DNA from 3 places in the Microbacterium sp. ANT_H45B genome. Region 1 is predicted to be linked to each of the others. Evidence: predicted binding sites of a transcription regulator. Region 1 holds the regulator's gene; each other region holds the start of a gene.
The links. The regulator LexA, encoded in region 1, represses DNA repair genes until DNA is damaged. The targets are predictions, from matches to a motif close to TCGAACANNTGTTCGA.
Positions count from the first base shown of each region.

Region 2: a site for LexA is predicted at 1,316-1,331, ahead of FQ142_RS03110 (HNH endonuclease signature motif containing protein). Genes of this name have one in related genera too.
Region 3: a site for LexA is predicted at 1,209-1,224, ahead of FQ142_RS00255 (HNH endonuclease signature motif containing protein). Genes of this name have one in related genera too.

Region 1 is NZ_VOBK01000004.1:36,865-40,138, reverse strand. Features, by position in the region: gene FQ142_RS16395 (prolyl oligopeptidase family serine peptidase) at 1-1,212, opposite strand, end outside; gene lexA (transcriptional repressor LexA) at 1,248-1,934, opposite strand; gene FQ142_RS16385 (LysM peptidoglycan-binding domain-containing protein) at 2,216-2,578, shown strand; gene FQ142_RS16380 (histidinol-phosphate transaminase) at 2,646-3,274, shown strand, end outside.
Region 2 is NZ_VOBK01000001.1:639,405-642,678, forward strand. Features, by position in the region: gene FQ142_RS03110 (HNH endonuclease signature motif containing protein) at 31-1,305, opposite strand; gene FQ142_RS03115 (hypothetical protein) at 1,453-1,902, shown strand; gene FQ142_RS17575 (ATP-binding cassette domain-containing protein) at 1,984-3,274, opposite strand, start outside.
Region 3 is NZ_VOBK01000001.1:57,633-60,906, reverse strand. Features, by position in the region: gene FQ142_RS00265 (MFS transporter) at 1-417, opposite strand, end outside; gene FQ142_RS00260 (ArsR/SmtB family transcription factor) at 530-835, shown strand; gene FQ142_RS00255 (HNH endonuclease signature motif containing protein) at 1,256-2,599, shown strand; gene FQ142_RS00250 (SDR family NAD(P)-dependent oxidoreductase) at 2,713-3,274, opposite strand, start outside.

The sequences.
Region 1 (3,274 bases):
CGCGGTGGGTCCGCCGTGCACGAGGACGAGATAGGGAGGCAGCTCGCCCTCGGGAGCCGAGACGTCGGGGTGGGAGGGCGGATAGGCGAAGGCGTGCACGGGGCCATGCGCGCCGTCGACCGCGATCTGAGATGCCGGCGGCATCCAGGCGCGATCGACAGGCCGGCCGCCCGCGACGGTCGTCACGACGCCGCTGTCCACATCGACGCACCAGACACCGGATGCGGCACGGGAGCTGTCGCCGGTGAGCAGCACACGCGAGCCGCTGACGTCGTCGACGCTGACATGGCCGTCCGCAGGGATGTCCAGGCGCCGCATCCGTCCGTCGTGTTCGAGAACGACCACCTCGTCGCGTCCGTCCGTGCGCACGAGCACGATGCGCCCGTCATCCAACGGCTGATACCAGCGGTTGCCCAGCACCCAGAGGCCGTAGCCCGTGTCGGCGTCGTCCCCCGCGTCGCCGACGGGGACGCGAGAGCCCTCGGGGTCGAGGTGGTGCAGGCGCTGACGGTGCAGGGCCCAGCGACCGCTGGGGTCGTCCGCGTACAGGAGGGCGTCGTCACCGTCCCACTCCGGCTGCAGCGCGGCCAGGGTCGGGAGCGTCGTGCGTCGTGTTCCGTCGGACACGACGAGCGACGCCTGCTGCCACGGCATCCGCTGACCGGACCATTCGACCCATGCGATGCGCGTGCCGTCGGGGGAGAGCGCGGGATGCGCGTGGAACGAGGGCCCCTCCGTGATGATCGAGAGTCTCGATGCGTCCTCCGCAGCAGACCCGTCGGTCGGGATCTCGATGATCGCCCGACGGTGAGGTTCGGATGACAGGTCCTCGCGCACCGCGAACAGCCGCCCCTGCTGCACGCGAAGGCCGCCGTGGGCGGGGCCCTGCGGGGTGAGTGGCGCAGGGGCGTCGCCCGGACTCATCCGGTGCACGCGCTGCGTGTCGGCGTCGACGAAGTACAGCGTGCCCGAGGAGTCGGCCGTCCAGGCGCCGCCGCCGTATTCGTGCACGCGGGAGCGGGCGCTCCACGGCGCCGGCAGGATCTCTGCGCCTGTGGTGCTGCGCACGGTGCGTCGACCGCCCTCGGCGGGGACGCTCTCGCCCCACCAGATCTCGGCTCCGACGAACACGGCGCCGTCGAATCGTGGCGAGGACTCCGCGACGGCCGACGGGGAGAAGGGTGATGGCCAGGTACCGAACGGCGACGACATGGGACGAGCCTACGGCGCGTCCGGGGAGGCCGTCGTCACACTGCGCGGAGCACGGCGACGACCTTGCCGAGCACGACCGACTCGTCGCCGAGGATCGGCTCGAAGGCGGAGTTGCGGGGCAGCAGCCACGTGTGGCCGTCGCGGCGGCGCAGCACCTTGACGGTGGCCTCGCCGTCGAGCATGGCGGCGACGATCTCGCCGTTCTCGGCGCTGTTCTGCGATCGGATGACCACCCAGTCCCCGTCGCAGATGGCGGCGTCGATCATCGATTCGCCCGAGACCTTGAGCATGAACAGATCGCCCTTGCCCACGAGCTGACGGGGCAGGGGGAAGATCTCCTCGACCTGCTGGTCGGCGGTGATGGGGACGCCCGCGGCGATCCGCCCCACGAGCGGCACGAGTGCGGCGTCGCCGACGGGTGTGGCGACGTCATCCGGATTCTCGGCACTCGAACCCGGGAGGTCGATGAGGACCTCCATTGCGCGTGTCTTGCCGGGGTCGCGGCGGAGGTAGCCGCTGAGCTCGAGCTGGCCGAGCTGGTGCGTGACGCTCGAGAGCGACTTCAGCCCGACGGCGTCACCGATCTCCCGCATGCTCGGCGGGTAGCCGTAACGGCTGATCGATGTCTGGATGACCTCGAGGATCGCCATCTGCTTCGGGCTCAGGCTCTTCCGGCGACGCGTGCGGGGGGCGTCGGACTCGGGGGCGGCGATGTCGCTCATGGTGCTCCTCAGGTGTGCGATCCGGCGTCTCAGTTCGAATGTCGGAGGCCCGTGGTGGGGTGTTCGTATCGAAACCGTATCCGAGAATCACCTCGATCTGGAAGATCTGTTCGAGCGTGTCGAGGTATTCACTGCCCGGTTTTTCGAAGAACGCTTGACAGATGTTCGAATTCGAAGATAACTTCGGAACGTAGCTTCGCATTCACGGCTCCCGGCCGAGACGCGAATGCGAACGCTACGCCAACTTCACCGCTCACGCGGTAGATGCAGAGGAGCACGACATGAGCACCATCACCTTCAGCAACGCAGCCATCGTCTCGCCCCGTTCGGCGACGAAGCTCCGGCTGACGGCACGTGGCCGCCGGGTCGTGCTCGCCCTGGCCGCAGTGCCACTCGCGGTGGGCATCGGATTCGCCGCATTGAGTGGCGGCAGCGCGATGGCCTCGGGCGAGCAGGTCGCCACCGCGTCCTTCGCCTCGGTCACCGTGATGCCGGGAGACACCCTCTGGTCGATCGCCGAGTCGGTGGCACCCGGTGCCGACCCGCGCGAGGTCATCGGCGACATCACGCGCCTGAACGCCCTCCGCGGCGGGGCACTGCAGATCGGCCAGGAGCTGGCGATCCCCGCACAGTACTCGGAGTGAATCGCAGCGGCCCCTCGGTCGCTCATTCACCGTCACCTCGGAGTGAAGCGGTCGTGCGCGGCCTACCATGGGAAGGGTGACTGCTTCACTCGACGACCTCCCGCTCCGTGACGATCTCCGAGGGCTCACGCCCTACGGTGCCCCGCAGGCTCCGCTGCCGGTGGCGCTGAACGTGAACGAGAACACGCATCCGGTTCCCGACCTCGTGGCGAGCGACATCCTCGACGACATCGCGGTCGCGCTCCGTGACGTCAACCGATACCCGGACCGCGAGTTCACGACACTGCGCGACGGCTTCGCGGACTACCTCGGTCACGGCCTGCAGGCTGAGCAGATCTGGGCCGGAAACGGATCGAACGAAGTGCTGCAGCACATCCTGCAGGCCTTCGGGGGGCCCGGCCGCACGGCGTTCAGCTTCGCACCGACCTACTCGATGTACCCGCTGATCGCGCAGGGGACCGGTGCCCGGTGGATCGCGGGGACCCGCCAGCCCGACTACACGATCACCTCCGAGGAGGCGGCAGTCCAGGTGGCCGACGCCGACCCGGATGTGATCCTGCTGTGCTCGCCGAACAACCCGACCGGCACCCCGCTCGGGCTCGATGTGATCGAGGCGGTGTATGAGGCGTCCCGGGGCGTCGTGGTGGTCGACGAGGCGTACCAGGAATTCGCCCCGCGAGAGGCTCCCTCCGCGCT
Region 2 (3,274 bases), on a different contig from region 1:
CCCACGTCGTCATGCAAACCCCACGGGTCGTCATACGAACATGACCCGGCGCGGCGGAGTATCGCGGTAGGTGCGTCCGAGCGGACTCCGCCAGTCGATGGTTCCGTCAGGGAGCTGATGGGCGGTCCATCGATGGTCTTCGCCGACGTCGGGATGCTTGAGCACATGGTGGGTCGCGCACAGGTGACCCAGGTTGTGGATCTCGGTCCTGCCGCCTTTCGCATGATCGAACGTGTGGTCGAGCTGGCATCGATGCACCGGCATCCTGCATCCCGGGAATCGGCAGTGCTGATCTCTCGCCCGCAGGAATCGTCGCATCGATTCGGTCGGGGTGTAGGCATCCGTCTCCACGACGAGCCCTGATGGATCGAGGAACAGACGTGACCACCCGCCGTTGCGTCCCGCGAGGTCGCGGGCCACGTCGGGGTGCAGCGGTCCGTGTCCGTCGAGGTGGGCAGGACGGTCATCGATCCCGGCGAGCGTCGTCGCCGCGACGGTCACCTGGATCCGAGCCTGGATGTTGTCGAGACCCGAGCCGTTCGCCGCGCTCGGGTCGGAGGTCAGGAGCAGGTCGATGAGGAGGTCGGTGCGCACCTGGTCGATGGAGCGTGAGTCCGTCATCTCGACCTGGATCCCGTCGCCGCCCCGCCCCGCGATCACCACCCGCGCCAGCCGGGTGAGACGGTCGTGGATCGCCGTGGCGAGGTGTTCGGGGAGGACGACGCTCAGGACGGAGAGGCCGTCGTCGGCGGACCGCAGCGTGACGGTGCGCTCCGATGTCGCTCGTGCGTGACGCTCCACCGTCGTCGAGCCGGCGAGGGCGGCGGCGAGCTCGCGCATGTGCGCGCGGGTGCGGGCCGGCGTCTCGTGCTCTGCGACGATGACCGCCGCGCTGTCGTAGAACGGCAGCGCATCGGAGTCGGCCCGTCCGTTGTTCACGGCCTCTCGGACCACTCCCGCCGCCCGCACGATCTCGCGGACGTGTGCGGCCGAGATCGCTCCGGCTCGGAACGCCTTCTGCACGCGCGGGTGGCGGCCGTCGGCGAGGAATCCCGCGTCTGTGAGCGCGTACTCGACGCTGCCCTGGCTCATCTGCCCGGCGGCCGCGTACTCCGCGACCATGGACCGATGGATCGCGTCACGGTGGTACGGGTGCTCTTCGGACTCGGCCGTGCAGAGCCGCATCCGCTCGGCGAGGATGTCAGACGCCTCCGCCTCCAGTCGGGCGATCTGACGTCGCTTCTCGACCCAGGAATCGAGCAGCGCACCGCGCTGCTCGAGGCTGAGGTCTGTGGTCGAGGTCATGCTCCGATTCTAGTACGTTTGTTCGAATGTCGAGCAGAACATCGGAATGGGAGAAAGACGTGGACACCTGGGAACCGACAAGGGATCGTTGCCTTCCTGTGAGCAAGACACAGACATCTGGGCGGGTGCCGCTGGCAGACTGGACGCATGGTGACGTTGCTGCTTGATCAGACGCGACTCGAGATCGTGCTCTCGCCGATCGAGCGGGCTGCGAGCTTTCACCGCGACAATCTCCGCATCGAGCGAGAGACCATCGCGAAAGTGCAGCTGATCGACGACGCGTGGACGTGGCTTCGGGGAGTTCCCAATCCCGGGACGCATATTCCGGGCATCCTCGCCGCCGGAACGTGGAAGGCCGCCGGCAGTACCGACTTCGTGCTGATCCGCAGGCGGCGACCGAGCGTCGTCGTCGACCTCCTCGGCGATGACCAGTACCGGCGACTGATCCTCACCACGAGCCACGGTCTCGCACTGACGCAGGCGCTCCGGCTCGACGTGACGGATGAGCCCGCGGATGTCGAGGAGATCGTCGCCACCTCCCCGATCCCCGTGTCGAAGGGAAGCCGGCGTCCGGTGATCCGCCCGCGTCCGGCGTGAGGCCGGGGAGCGCCGAGACTCCCTCATGAACGAGGAACGCCCTCCATCGCCGTGCGGCGTGGAGGGCGTTCTCGTCAGGTCTCAGTAACGATGAGGCTCGGAGTCGTCCTGCTCCGAGTCGTCGTTCCTGTCCGCCTCGTTCTCGGCAGCATCGTTCTGGTGCTCCGAGTGGTGGTCCTCGGCGTGCTCGTGGTCGTCGGCAGCACCCTCGTCGGCAGCACCCTCGGGCGCAGCGCCCTCGGGCGCGGCCTCGTCGATGCTCTCGACGACGCTGTCCTCGCTCGACGCGTTCTCGAGCGGGTACTCCCTCGGCTCGTCCTCGTAATACGCCCGAGCCGCCTGGGCGAGCATGGAGCTGACGGCTGCGGACCGCGGGTCCTCGTCCTCCGCCTCGTCGTCTGCAGTACTCGCCGGCGTCGTGCCGAACAGGATCTCGTCGAAAGACGGTGCGATGGCGGACTCGGCAGGTGCCTCGAATCCGGTTGACGCCGCATCCTCGGCGGATTCGGCGGGTGCCTCCTCCTCCTCGGCTGCCGACTCCTCGGCAGGTGCCTCGGACTCGACAGGCGCCGACTCCTCGGCAGGCGCTTCGCCCGGGACGTCGGTCTCGTCGTCCGCAGCCGCGACGGCAGAATCAGTCTCAGCCTCGACAGCCGCATCCGCCTCGACAGCCGCATCCGCCTCGACAGCCGCATCCGCCTCGACAGCGGCAGGCGCCTCGATCGCCGCAGGTGCCGCGTCGGCGCGCGGCTCGAACCGGCCGCCGCGCACGAGATCGATGAAGACGTCTTCGAGGGTGGGTCCGCGCTGCACGAGCGTGCTGAGCGCGATCCCGGCCGATGCCGCGATCGCACCGACCGTTCCGGCGTCGCTGCCGCGCACCGTGAGTCCCGAGCGGAGCACCTCGACCTCGAGCCCGGCGGCCGAGAGCGCGGTGGTGAGCGCGGCGCGATCGGCGGCGTCGACGACCACGGATCCGGACGACGGATCGGCGAGCGTCTCGATGCCGCTCGAGAGCATCAGCTGGCCCTTCGAGAGCACGAGCACGTTGTCGGCGACCTGTTCGACCTCGCTCAGGACGTGCGAGGAGACGAGCACCGTGCGACCTTCGTCGGCGAGCCGGCGCATCAGGAGGCGGATCCAGCGGATGCCCTCGGGGTCGAGGCCGTTCGCCGGCTCGTCGAAGACGAGAGCGCCCGGGTCGCCGAGCAGGGCGTGCGCGACGCTCAGACGCTGGCGCATGCCGAGGGAGAAGCTGCCGATGCGGCCCTCGGCCTCGTGCTCGAGACCGACCAGCGCGAGCACCTCGTCGACGCGGGAGAGCGGGATGCCGTTCGCCTTGGCCGCGATGGTGAGCTGGCGTTCGGCCGAG
Region 3 (3,274 bases), on a different contig from region 1:
GAGAGCGGAGATGAGCACGCCGCTGGCGGCGCCCTGGAGGATGCGGGCCAGCACGAGTGTGGCGACCGTATCGGCATGCCAGAACAGGATCATGCTGACGGCGAGCAGCAGCAGACCGCCGATCGCGACGGGGCGGCGCCCGACGTGGTCCGACAGCGACCCCGCCGACAGCAGTGCGAGCAGCAGAGCGATCGCGTACACGGCGAAGACGGCGCTGATGACGATCGCGTCGAACCCGATCTCGGACGCGAGCACCGGATAGAACGGCGACGGTGCGCTCGCCCCCATCATCATCGCGACCTGGGTCACGATCGCCAGGACGAAGCCGAAGCGGGGGCGTCGGATCTCCGCGCTCGTCGTCGTGGTGATCGGTGACGTGGTGATCGGTGACGTGGTGATCGGTGACGTGGTGGTCATGGGTGCTCCGCGCGGTGGGATCGGGTCTGGTGCTCGACATCATTGAGTTCGAGAATCATCGAACTATCGGAGCGTACTCGCCATCGCTCGATTGTTCAACTATTCTCGAACCATGCCAGGCGACCTCCCGCATCCGGACCGCTCCGAGATCCAGCTCACCGACGTACTCTTCGCCCTCAGCGACCCCGAGCGCCTGGCCATCACCCGGCAGCTCGCCGACGGACCGCTCGACATGGCCGCCTGTCACGCCACCGATCCGAATCTCCCCAAGTCGACCAAGTCGCATTTCATGAAGGTCCTGCGCGAGGCTGGCATCATTCGCAACGAGCCGCATGGTCGGCGGCGGATGCTGACGCTGCGGCGCGACGACCTGGATGCGCTGTTCCCCGGACTGTTGGAATCGGTGCTGCGGGGGTAGCTCGGCCGGGGATGGTCCGGTCCGGGGGTGGCGCATGGGTGTGGGGGTGTGTGGCTGTGAGCTGTGAGCTGTGAGCTGTGAGCTGTGAGCTGTGGGCTGTGGGCTGTGGGCTGTGGGCTGTGGGCTGTGGGCTGTGGGCTGCGGCTGTGAGCTGTGAGCTGTGTGGCCCTGCGTGGGCAGGTGTGGCCGCGTAGCGGCGTTGCTCTGAGTTGACTCGGAGTGGCATCGTCGGCGTGCGGCGTGCGGCGTGCGGCGTGCGGCGTGCGGCGTGCGGCGTGCGGCGTGTGGCGTGTGGCGTGTGGCGTGTGCGTGCTGCTTGGCGGCATGTCGGCGTGCGTGGGCGCAACCCGCATGCCGGCACCTCGGAATTCACTAGAACATAACTTCGAAACTAGGCATCTGGCGCGGTAAAATCGAGGCATGTCGAAGTTGTCCGCTCTCCACGAGGCGATGTCCCGCCTCGATGGATTGTGGGCTGACGCAGACGATGCCGCGGGCCTGCCCCGCGACCGTCTGATCGCGGTGCATTCCGCGACGGGTGAGCTGAGGCGGCTTCTCGACGCCGTCCATGCGGACGTCGCTGCAGTCATCTCTCAGGAGTCGCGCAGCGAGCTGGGCGCCGGCGGCCTCGCGAAGCAGCAGGGTTTCCGTTCCGCGGAGACGATGATCGCGGCGACGACGGGAGTGTCCCGGGTCGAAGCGACGCGCCTCGTCGCCGTCGGCGAGGCGACCGCCCCACGCACCGACATGCGGGGCTCTCGGCTGCCTGCTCGATACCCCGCCCTCGGCGAGGCGCTCGCGGCCGGTCGGCTCGGAGTGCAGGCGGCCGGGCTGATCGTCGCGCTTCTGGAGCGCTGCCGGATCGCGGCAGGAATTGACCGCATCGCCGAAGCCGAGCGGATACTGACCGATAAGGCTGCAGGACTCTCCCTCGACGATGTCCGCCGGCTCGTCACTCGCGCCGAGGCATGGCTGGACCCCGACGGACTGGAGCCGAAGGGCGAGGAGATGCGACGTCGTCGGTCACTGACCATGTTCGAGCGAGACGGGATGCTGCATCTCGATGCGCGGATCGACGTCGAGACCGCCGCGCCAATCGTCGCCGCGATCCGCGGGTACGTCACCGCGGCTTTCGCAGCGCGCAGGGATGCTCCCGACGCGGATGCACCCGATGCCGACCGCCGCACGGTGCCGATGCTCCAGGTCGACGCACTCGCACTGTTCTGTGCGCACGTTCTCGGATGTGAGGGGGAGAGTATGCCTCTCGCCGGGGCCACGGTGGTCGTGCGCATCGCCCTCGACGATCTGCAGGCCGGCACGGGCTGCGCCACCATCGACGGTTTCGACCAGAAGATCGGCGTCGGCGCGGCGAGGAGGATGGCTGCGAGCGGTGGCGTGATCCCCTGTGTGCTCGGCGGTGGCAGCGAGATCCTGGACTGGGGACGAGAGAAGCGGCTCTTCACTCGGGCGCAACGCCTCGCACTGGTCGAGAGAGATGGAGGGTGCGCGATGTGCGGGCTTCCTCCGCAGATGACAAAAGCGCATCACCTCCGATGGTGGAGCAGGGATCACGGTCCGACCGATCTGTCGAACGGAGTATTGCTCTGCGAGACGTGCCACCATCGGATTCACGACAACGGGTGGGAGATCCGAATCGACGGAAAAGGGGTCGCGGGCACGGTGTGGTTCATTCCGCCCGGATACGTCGACCCGGAGTGCAGACCTCGGCTCGGGGGCCGCGCGCGATTCGATGTGGCGGCATGAGCGACGCGCGGGCGCGCGGATGCCGTGTGGTGTCGGCGCGTGCTGTGGAGAGCGGTGCGGGCGTGCTGTGGAGAGCGGTGCGGGCCTGCTGTGTCGGCGTGGTGCGGATGCGCTCAGCGGAAGTACGATGCCCCGTTGAGGTCGAGTACGGTGCCCGAGGCCCATACAGCGGTGGGCGAGGTGAGATAGGCGACCGCATCCGCGATCTCCTCGGGCGTGCCGACGCGCCCGAACGGACTCTGACCGCGGATGCCGTCGCCCTCCGGGCCCGTCAGCGTGGCCGACTGGCGCTCGGTCGCGACCATGCCCGGGGCGACCGAGGTCACCGAGATGCCGTGCGGTGCGAGCGTGAGCGCCATCGACTGGCCGAAAGCCTGCAGCCCCGCCTTGGTCGCGGCGTATGCGGGGTGGTCGGCCTCGCCGCGGAACGCGCCGCGCGAACCGACATTGACGATCGATCCGCCGCTCCCGCGTTCGATCAGGTGCTGGGCCACGAGCAGCGTAACGTTCGAGGCGCCCAGCAGGTTCACGGCCACCATCTCCGACCAGGCCTGCTGCCACTGCGCGTACGGCACGGCGTCGGCGCGGTGCGTGTTCGCGGCGATCGGGGCCACGGCCGCGTTGTTCACGAGGATGTCGAGCGAACCGAGTGCGGCGATCGCCTCCGTCACCACC